Regions from separate parts of the Effusibacillus consociatus genome, predicted to be linked through region 1. Evidence: a T-box and tRNA genes for the amino acid it is inferred to sense, from the RefSeq annotation. Region 1 holds a T-box; the other holds one or more tRNA genes.

Region 1 (4,713 bases):
GATTGACATTAACGGTGATGAAGTTGATTTTGTCGAGCGTGAATCTGATTTGGAAGCTGTGCTTATGCGTATTCAACATGACTTGAGTTAACAGTGAAGATACCGGCAGGAAAAAAAGCAGGCGGCTCTTGAATAGGCAACCTGCTTTTCTCGCGATCCACTGTTTTTTTTATGAGCGTGTGATCTTGGTTACCCCGCCCATGTAAGGGATAAGCGCTTCCGGAATCACAACATTGCCGTCTTCCTGCTGGTAATTTTCAAGAATAGCGGCCACTGTACGACCGACTGCAAGTCCGGAACCATTAATTGTGTGCACAAATTCCGGTTTTGCCTTGGGATCCCTGCGGAATCTGATATTGGCGCGACGCGCCTGGAAGTCTTCAAAGTTCGAACAGCTAGAGATTTCCCGGTATTGATTGGCGGCCGGGAGCCAAACTTCCAAATCAAATTTTTTCGCTGGACCGAATCCCAGATCCGCAGTACACATATTCAGTGAACGGTAAGGAAGATTCAAGCGCTGCAAAATCGTTTCCGCATTCTCCACAAGCTTCATCCATTCCTCATACGATTCTTCCGGTTTCGTAAACTTCACCATTTCCACTTTGTTAAACTGATGCATCCGGATTAACCCTCGTGTATCGCGACCGGCCGATCCTGCTTCCGAACGGAAGCAAGGGGTGTATGCAACATAATAGCGCGGCAGATCTTCAGCCTGCAAAATTTCATCCCTGTGGATATTGGTAACAGGCACTTCTGCAGTTGGAATTAAAAAGTAATCGGTGTCCACCAGCTTGAACGCATCTTCCTCAAACTTCGGAAGATTTCCGGTTCCGGTCATGCTCGCCCGATTCACGATGAATGGCGGCAGGACCTCGGTATAGCCGTGTTCTCCTGTATGGATATCGAGCATGAAATTTGCCAAAGCCCGTTCCAAGCGAGCTCCCAGTCCTTTATAGAACACAAACCGTGAACCGGTCACCTTACCGGCTGTCTCAAAATCAAGGATGCCCAGCTCCGCCGCAACCTCCCAGTGAGGCTTCGGTTCAAAGTCAAACTGCCGGATATCTCCCGATTTTTTCACTTCTACGTTATCGTCTTCCGATTCTCCGTAAGGAACACTTTCATGCGGGATATTCGGAATCGTCAACAGGAGATGGTTAATCTTCTCTTCCAAAACCCTCAGTTCATCATCCAGCTCCTTGATTCGGTCACCCACTTCCCGCATTTCCACGATCAGTTGTTCCGCGTCCTGGCCTGCTTTTTTAAGCTTTGCGACCTCTTGCGATACACTGTTTCGTTTTGCTTTCAGAGTTTCAGTCTCAGCAAGAAGTTCACGCCGACGTGAATCCAATTGCAGGAATTCGTCCACCACTTCCGGCGATTCGCCCCTTTTTCTTTGTGATTCCCGCACCTTATCCGGTTCATTGCGCAGAATTCGTGGATCTAACATTTTGATTCATCTCCCTTTTAAAAATGCAAAAAGCTCCCGCCGCCAGACAAAGTCCGGGACGAGAGCTGTATCTCCCGTGGTGCCACCCAAGTTCAACCGCCCGTATAAAGTGAGCGATTCTCTTTCATTGATAACGGAATGACCCGGAGCCGCTTACTACGAATGCCTTTGCAGAATCATTCGATTGACAGCCCGCTTGGAGAGGGATTCACAGAAGCTCTTGACCGGTTCGCAGCCACCACCGGCTCTCTGAACAAGAGGGATTCTGGTACTTGTTCTCCGCATCGCTTTGTGTTGCATAGTTTACCACACTTAATTGAGTTCATACAAGCGTTTCTTAATCGCTTGAAGATGTAAGCTCCTGCAGTCTCTTGGCGAGAATGATGTACATGGCATGGGACCACAACAGCGGTTTTGCAGGCTTCCCCCACCGATCCACCCATTCTTGATACTTGTCCCGAAAAAAAAGAGCTTCCGGAACTTGTTCGGGGAGAGAAAGATCTGCATCCGTTTGCGACTCCACCCAGTCCAGTAGTTCGCCAGCGCGTTTCAGGTTCCCGATCTCAGCGTAATACCAACCCAGCCAGGCGGTTAATAGTACCCAGGCGCCTCCGCCGTAGAAGGAATCTTCCGGATAACGGTGAACGCCGCCTGTGACAAGCCGATTTTCAATTTCTTCGACTGTTTTGACCATGTTTTGTCCATTCGGAGGGACCACTTTAAACGGAACGGACAACCACAGCAAGTTTGCATCGATGCTTGGATTGCCAAACGACTTTATAAACCGGCCGTTTTGCACGCCATTCTCTTGAAGCGCTACACGAATTGCACCTAATGTTTTTGGAATTTCGGAATTGGAAACGTACGGATAGACCGCTTGCAGCCCGCCATAAATGGCAGCCAAAGTACTCGGGTGCACACGATCACCAAATTCCTCCCAACAATCATGGTTAGGGACACTCCAGAAAGTGGAGAGATATCGAATCGTCGCATCTACACTCTGATCCACATCTTTCAGAAAATCCTTATTGCCTGTTAGCCCGATATGTTCCGAGACACCCCATAAATACGCGCCATACCCGTCTAGTTGGAAGTTTCCCCATTCTTCCTTGCCCTCATCGCCTTCCAGAGTAAACCGAGTATGTAAGAAATCAGCTTCTTCAATCGGTTCCCCATTCCTGTACCTAGACAAGAGAAGCGACAATTTGGGGAGGTGTTTCCTTATGGCCATATCCACCCATCGGTAAAACCGGCCAACTGCCTCATGCTCACCTGCTTTATCAAGCGCATATGCAATAAACGTTCCATCCCGCAACCAACAGTACCGGTATGCAGAAAAATTTGGGGACGCGGGGAACGCTCCATTCGGAGCCTGCGTTCGCAGAATTAACTCAATACTGTGTTGATAGAGCTTTTTCACCTGGGTCTCCTCCTGTCACTCCCACGAAAGTAACTCCACCCATCGAGAAATACCAAAAGCGAAACCATACACTCATCCCAGGATGCATGTATGGTTTGCGCTTTTTATCGAGTTTCTCTTACCATATCCAAGAAATATTGATGCAATCGTACATCGTCTGTTAATTCCGGGTGGAAAGATGCCCCCAACAGGTGACCTTGTCTGGCTGCCACAATCCGGTCTTGGTACGTGGATAATACCTCAACCTGATCTCCTACTTCCATGATGTGAGGTGCTCGAATAAATACCGCCCGATAGGGTTCCCCTTCGATTCCTTTCACCTTCAGGTCAGTTTCGAAGCTTTCCCGCTGACGGCCAAATGAGTTGCGATCGACAAGAATATCCATAATCCCAAGATGAACCCAATCTTGTCCATGGATTCGACCAGCTAGGAGAATTAAACCCGCACAGGTGCCAAACATTGGCGTTCCCGCCTGAGCCATCTCACGGATCGGGTTCATCAGATCATATTGATTCATGAGTTTCCCGATGGTTGTGCTTTCCCCTCCGGGTAAAACCAAACCGTCAAGCCCTTGCAGGTCTTCCTTGCGTTTGACGGTTACAACTTCATCGGCACCGGCCTGTTGCAAGCTCTTGATATGTTCGATTACTGCGCCTTGTAAGGCCAATACACCGATTTTCATGTTCCACCGGCCTCCTACCAGCCGCGTTCCGCCATGCGCTCGTTCGCAGCCAAAGTAGACAATTCGATGCCTTTCATTGCGGTTCCAAGATTCTTGGACAGTTCAGCGATCAACTTGTAGTCCTGGTAATGAGTAGTCGCTTCTACAATCGCTTTTGCAAACTTGGCTGGATTGTCCGATTTGAAGATACCGGAACCAACAAATACACCGTCAGACCCGAGGTGCATCATGAGAGCTGCATCGGCCGGAGTTGCCACACCGCCAGCAGCAAAGTTTACAACCGGAAGTCTGCCAAGCTTCTTCACTTCCAATAACAGTTCAACCGGCGCTCCCAGGTTCTTGGCTTCAAATACCAGTTCATCTTCAGACATGTTTTGAACCTTACGGATCTGCGCCTGCATGGTGCGTTGGTGTTTAACCGCTTCCACAATGTTGCCGGTTCCCGGCTCGCCCTTGGTACGGATCATGGATGCGCCTTCCGCAATACGACGAAGCGCTTCTCCCAAGTCACGCGCGCCGCATACGAAAGGAACAGTAAATTCCTTCTTGTTAATGTGGAACTTATCATCAGCCGGAGTCAATACCTCGGACTCGTCGATATAATCAACACCGAGCGATTCCAACACTTTCGCTTCGACATAGTGTCCGATGCGCGCTTTCGCCATAACCGGAATCGATACAGATTTCATTACTTCCTCTATAATCGTCGGGTCTGCCATACGGGCAACCCCACCAGCAGCGCGAATATCTGCAGGCACGCGCTCGAGAGCCATAACCGCTACAGCGCCGGCCTCTTCCGCAATCTTTGCCTGTTCAGCATTGACGACGTCCATAATGACGCCACCTTTTTGCATCTCAGCCATACCACGTTTAACTCTGGATGTTCCTACCTCCATCTTGACCCCACTCCTCGTAATTGCTTTAAAATTCATCCTTTCTATTTTATCCTACCCTGTATCTGTCGACAACCTCCAAATCAGAATTGTTGAAATAAGGGGGGAAATAAAGAAAACCGGGATTACTCCCGATTTTCTTTTTGATCAAGCCCTTCTTCCCGTTTCATTCTGCGAAGGAAGGCACGGAACATAAAGAACCCGCCCGGCAGAATCAAGAAGATCAGGATTGAATTTATTGTCAGCCACCATGCTGCAGAAATTCCG
Region 2 (4,713 bases), on a different contig from region 1:
CGATATTAATCTGAAAAAAGGGCAGCAGCACCTGGACGGGAAACATGCACTGATGTATGTCCGTTACCGTGGGGATGCTATGTCTGATTTTGCAAGAACGGAGCGGCAGCGAAAGTTTCTTTCGACCCTTGCTGCCGAGATGAGAACCACAAGTTCGCTTCTCAAGCTGCCTCAAATTTTGAAAGCCGTCCAGGATGATATTGAGACAGACATGTCGTTTAACGATATGATCAAGCTTGGAAAGTTGGCGTATAATCTGGATATCAATACGATGGATTCCGTCCAGCTTCCGCCAATGAAGGATTCAACCGGGACGAAACCGGCATTGATGGACGCGCATCGGGGCGGAGCTTCTGTGATCATTCCGGATCTTTATGAAACGAGATTGTTGGTGCACAGCACTTTAAATACCGGACGGACAATCGTAAAAACGTTCGATGATCAGGAACCGTTGGTAGACCAGACTACTCCGCCAAAGAAACCTACCCAGTCCGTCGCGGCGCCCGCTCAACCGCCCACACCTCCGCCTCCCAAAACGAGTGATGGGAAGAGTTCAGAGACTGGCTCCGGCGGAAACAAGAGCATCAATGGAACGACAAATACGACAAAACCGGGTGGATCGGGTGCAAACGGCAATGGTACTGGTACCACCACTCCAAACAACGGAGGTTCCGGAACAACTCCAGGCGGAACATCGACCGGAGGAACCACTGACGGAACAACCGATAACGGTACAAAGACGGGGGGATCCGGCGGAGCAAGCGATTCCACTTCGCCGCCCGGAACTGTAAAACCACCGGCGACTTCGTAATCCGAAAGAGTCTCCATTTGGGAGACTCTTTTTCATTGCGGGATCAAGTAGTACGAGCTATCATTAATCATAGGATCACTTGTTTTCAAGGGGGCTTTTTTTTGCAAACGTGGAGAGTATGGATAGCAATCATTGCAGCTAAGACAACGAAACGGCTTTTATCCCTGATGGGCCGCAAAGGCACTACACTTCCTGGAGCTGTTGCTCTCCGTGTATGTCCGGATTTGTTGCAATTTTATGGTGCTCGACTGGCAGGGAGAATTGTTTTTGTCACAGGTACGAACGGGAAAACGACTACGAGCAATCTTCTTGCCAATTTCCTAAGAAAAGACGGTCGGGATGTAATTTCAAATTCTCTCGGTGCCAATTTGATTCAGGGCATAACGGCGGCGTTGGTTGAGGGAGTGTCGCTGACGAAAGCACGCAAGCAATCGGCCGTGCTGGAAGTGGATGAAGCCACCATAGGGAAAGTGATTGAATCACTTCAACCGGCCGCTGTTGTGGTGACGAATTTCTTCCGGGATCAGATGGACCGTTACGGCGAAGTGGATACGGTCGTCAACATGGTCGGAGAAGCTCTTGAACGGTCGGGTAAGAATACTGCCATCATCTTAAACGCGGACGATCCTCTTGTTTCTTCAATCGCTCCACAAGGGAAGAAAGTCCTTTACTACGGAATTCAATCAACCGACATTCCAATGGATGAACAAGGGGAAGTTCGGGACGGGAAGTTTTGCCGCCGCTGCGGTTCAACCCTTCGATACAACTTGTATCATTATGGGCAGCTGGGATTTTATGAATGTCCCGGTTGCGGGTTCAAGCGGCAGTTTCCGGATCAGGCAGCGGAGCATGTCCGTGTCCGCGATGGCGGGATTCAATTCCAACTGGATGGAGAAACCGGCTTTTTGCATTCGCCGGCGTTTTATAATGTCTATAACGCTTTGGCGGCAATTGCAACGGCTAGAGTATTGGGAGTTGGATCGGATGTCATACGAGAAGAAATGAGAAATTTAAATACCGGATTGGGGCGGATGGAACGGATTTTCGTGAACGACGGTCAAGATACTATGCTTGCTCTGGTTAAGAACCCGACCGGCTGTAATCAAGTTCTGAAAGTAGTCAGTCAAATGGAGAAACCGGTGGATATGGTATTTATTTTGAACGACAGGTATGCAGACGGAACCGATGTGTCCTGGATCTGGGATACTCATTTGGAACGGCTTCAAGAACAAAAAAAATTACGTCGAATTGTAGTTGCGGGTACACGCGCTCACGACATGGCGGTTCGTTTCAAATATGCCGGATTGGGGCATGTGACGTCGGTTCAGGAAGGGGATTTGGCGGCCGTTGATGCTGCATTGAGCGAACTCCCTGCCGATCATACGTTGTTTATTTTATCTACCTATACTTCCCTGTATGCAGTACGAGATCATCTCCTTGAGAAAGGGCGTGTCGCGGTTGAAGCTTAGAATTGGTTATTTGTATCCGGACTTGCTTGAAGTGTACAGTGACCGCGGAAACGTCACAATCCTGCAGAAACGGGCGGAGTGGCGCGGGATTTTCGTAGAGGTAGATCGAATCACAGTAGGCGATAACCCTAATCTGTCCGATTATGACTTGCTGTTCTCCGGCGGTGGTGAAGACCGGGAACAGCTGTTGGTTGCGGAAGACTTGCTGAAGAAACGCGAGACACTGATCAGTGCTGTTGATTCGGGTACCGTCGTTCTCGCAATCTGTGGCAGCTACCAGCTTTTGGGACATTACTTTGAAACCATTGGAGGGAATCGAATCGAAGGAGTCGGATTGCTGGATCTGTACACGGTAGGCGGCAAAAAGCGGCTTGTCGGAAATGCAATCGGCAAACTGAATATTCTTGGCTCCGATCTCACATTGGTGGGCTATGAAAATCACTCCGGGCGAACCTATTTGGGGCCTGAGGTAACTCCTCTTGCGGAGGTAGTCAACGGTTTTGGAAATAACGGAGAAGACGGTTCCGAAGGCGTGGCACAAGGAACCGTCTTCGGGACATATCTGCATGGACCTCTTCTCTCGAAAAACCCGGTGTTTGCGGATCACCTGCTTGAACTGGCACTCCGTAGAAGAACCGACAATCCGTTTTTGGAGCCGCTTGATGACAGTTGGGAACTGCAAGCGCATGAACGTGTGGTCCGGCAATATGCTCAGGCTGGGCGCAGGTAATTGCATGTAACAAGCTTCGTTTCATGATTTTGTTTGAAAATCGGATTCCCCGTCAATTGAAATTCTCATTGTCGCATGGTACGATATCACTTGTCGCTGTAAAAAAGAAAATGAATCAAGCTTGCAACGGCAAGTGACATGTTCATGGAGAGATGTCCGAGTTGGTCGAAGGAGCACGATTGGAAATCGTGTAGGCGTTAACCGCGTCTCGTGGGTTCGAATCCCACTCTCTCCGCCATGAGATTCTACCTTGTGAGTGGGTGAGAACCCACGCTGAGATACATCGGAGATTTTCTTCGGGGTTCGTCGGAGCTGTACTTCGATAGTGCTGCTACGCAGCCGGGAGCCTGTCTCCCGCATCCCACTCTCTCCGCCATGGCTCGATAGCTCAGTTGGTGAGAGCGACGGATTCATAACCCGTAGGTCGGCAGTTCGACTCTGCCTCGAGCCACCAATTTCTAAAATGCCAGTGGCATCCCTACACTTCTGGAGTGATGGCCGAGTAGGTCGAAGGCGCTCGCCTGCTAAGCGAGTATACGGGGATAACTCGTATCGAGGGTTCGAATCCCTCTCACTCCGCCATATTGCGAAAGCACCCTGTATTTTTGCAGGGTGCTTTCGCAATACTTGCAGTTTGAGGGTGAGTAACCCTCGCTGAGGAGCATCAGTGAAATTACTTCGAGGGTTCGTCGGAGCTGAACATCGGTAGAATTACTACGTAGCCGGGAGCTCGTCTCCCGCATCCCTCTCACTCCGCCAGAGATAACGGTGTGAACCTTACATTCATCTCGAGAGATTGTTCCGGCTTGTGGGGAGATGAGCTTTGATCGAATCCAGATGCTATAATAGGGGAAACTGCACAGTAAGGATTGAATAGTGGATATGGTTCGCACAATGCTACTCTTAAACAACGGGGAAATCCTGTATGAGCGGCCCGTAGAGGAAATCATAAACCAACAAGCAAAATGGTTTTGGGTCGATTTTTCGGAGCCTACGGCCCAGGAAATTCAATACTTATCCGACATTTTCGCGTTCCACCATCTGGCGATCGAGGATTGTCTTCATTTGCTGCAGCGACCTAAGATTGATGACTTCGGCGACTACCGCTTCTTTGTTTTGCATGCAGTCTCCAATCAGAAAGGAAAACCGGAAGAAATCAACCTTTTTGTTGCCAAAAATTATATTGTATCTTTTCGGATGAATCCGAATCAGGATCTGGATAAAGTCTGGAATCAAGTTAAACAAAATCCGGAGCTGACTCAAAAAGGTCCGGATTATCTTCTGTATTTGATCATTGACCGGTTAGTGGATCAATACTTTCCCGTCTTGCTGCGAATTGACGACGAGCTTGAGCGACTTGAATCCGAGAATTTCCTGCGTCCCTCCCAGCGCATGATTAACCGCGTATTTAAGATTCGAAAAGATTTGCTTTCGTTACGCCGGTCGCTAGAACCTTATCGGGAAGTCGTGAGAGAAATACTGCATCCGGAAGACGAAAAGTGGAAGATTAAATATCGCATTTTTTTCGGCGATATTTATGACCATCTGGCGAAATTATTGGAAATGACCGATACCTACCGTCAGATCGGATCCGATCTGATTGAAAGCTATGTCTCTTTGAATTCACAACGCATGAATCGAGTAATGGTTACGTTGACAGTCATAACCACAATTTTTATGCCATTAACGTTCTTGGCTGGAAT

What was found. The T-box of region 1 lies ahead of serS (serine--tRNA ligase). A T-box ahead of a tRNA ligase gene usually reads a tRNA of that ligase, here a tRNA-Ser.
Region 2: it encodes a tRNA-Ser, which carries the amino acid that the T-box ahead of serS (serine--tRNA ligase) is inferred to sense. The anticodon was not compared.

What each region holds. Positions count from the first base shown of each region.
Region 1 is NZ_JBHSHC010000106.1:37,737-42,449, reverse strand. Features, by position in the region: gene ACFO8Q_RS14080 (deoxynucleoside kinase) at 1-91, shown strand, start outside; gene serS (serine--tRNA ligase) at 170-1,450, opposite strand; T-box leader at 1,502-1,744, opposite strand; gene ACFO8Q_RS14070 (glycoside hydrolase family 15 protein) at 1,788-2,870, opposite strand; gene pdxT (pyridoxal 5'-phosphate synthase glutaminase subunit PdxT) at 2,975-3,553, opposite strand; gene pdxS (pyridoxal 5'-phosphate synthase lyase subunit PdxS) at 3,568-4,449, opposite strand; gene ACFO8Q_RS14055 (hypothetical protein) at 4,572-4,713, opposite strand, start outside.
Region 2 is NZ_JBHSHC010000140.1:4,235-8,947, forward strand. Features, by position in the region: gene ACFO8Q_RS19815 (LCP family protein) at 1-811, shown strand, start outside; gene ACFO8Q_RS19820 (MurT ligase domain-containing protein) at 913-2,280, shown strand; gene ACFO8Q_RS19825 (type 1 glutamine amidotransferase) at 2,261-3,010, shown strand; tRNA gene ACFO8Q_RS19830 (tRNA-Ser) at 3,157-3,248, shown strand; tRNA gene ACFO8Q_RS19835 (tRNA-Met) at 3,388-3,464, shown strand; tRNA gene ACFO8Q_RS19840 (tRNA-Ser) at 3,499-3,592, shown strand; gene corA (magnesium/cobalt transporter CorA) at 3,893-4,713, shown strand, end outside.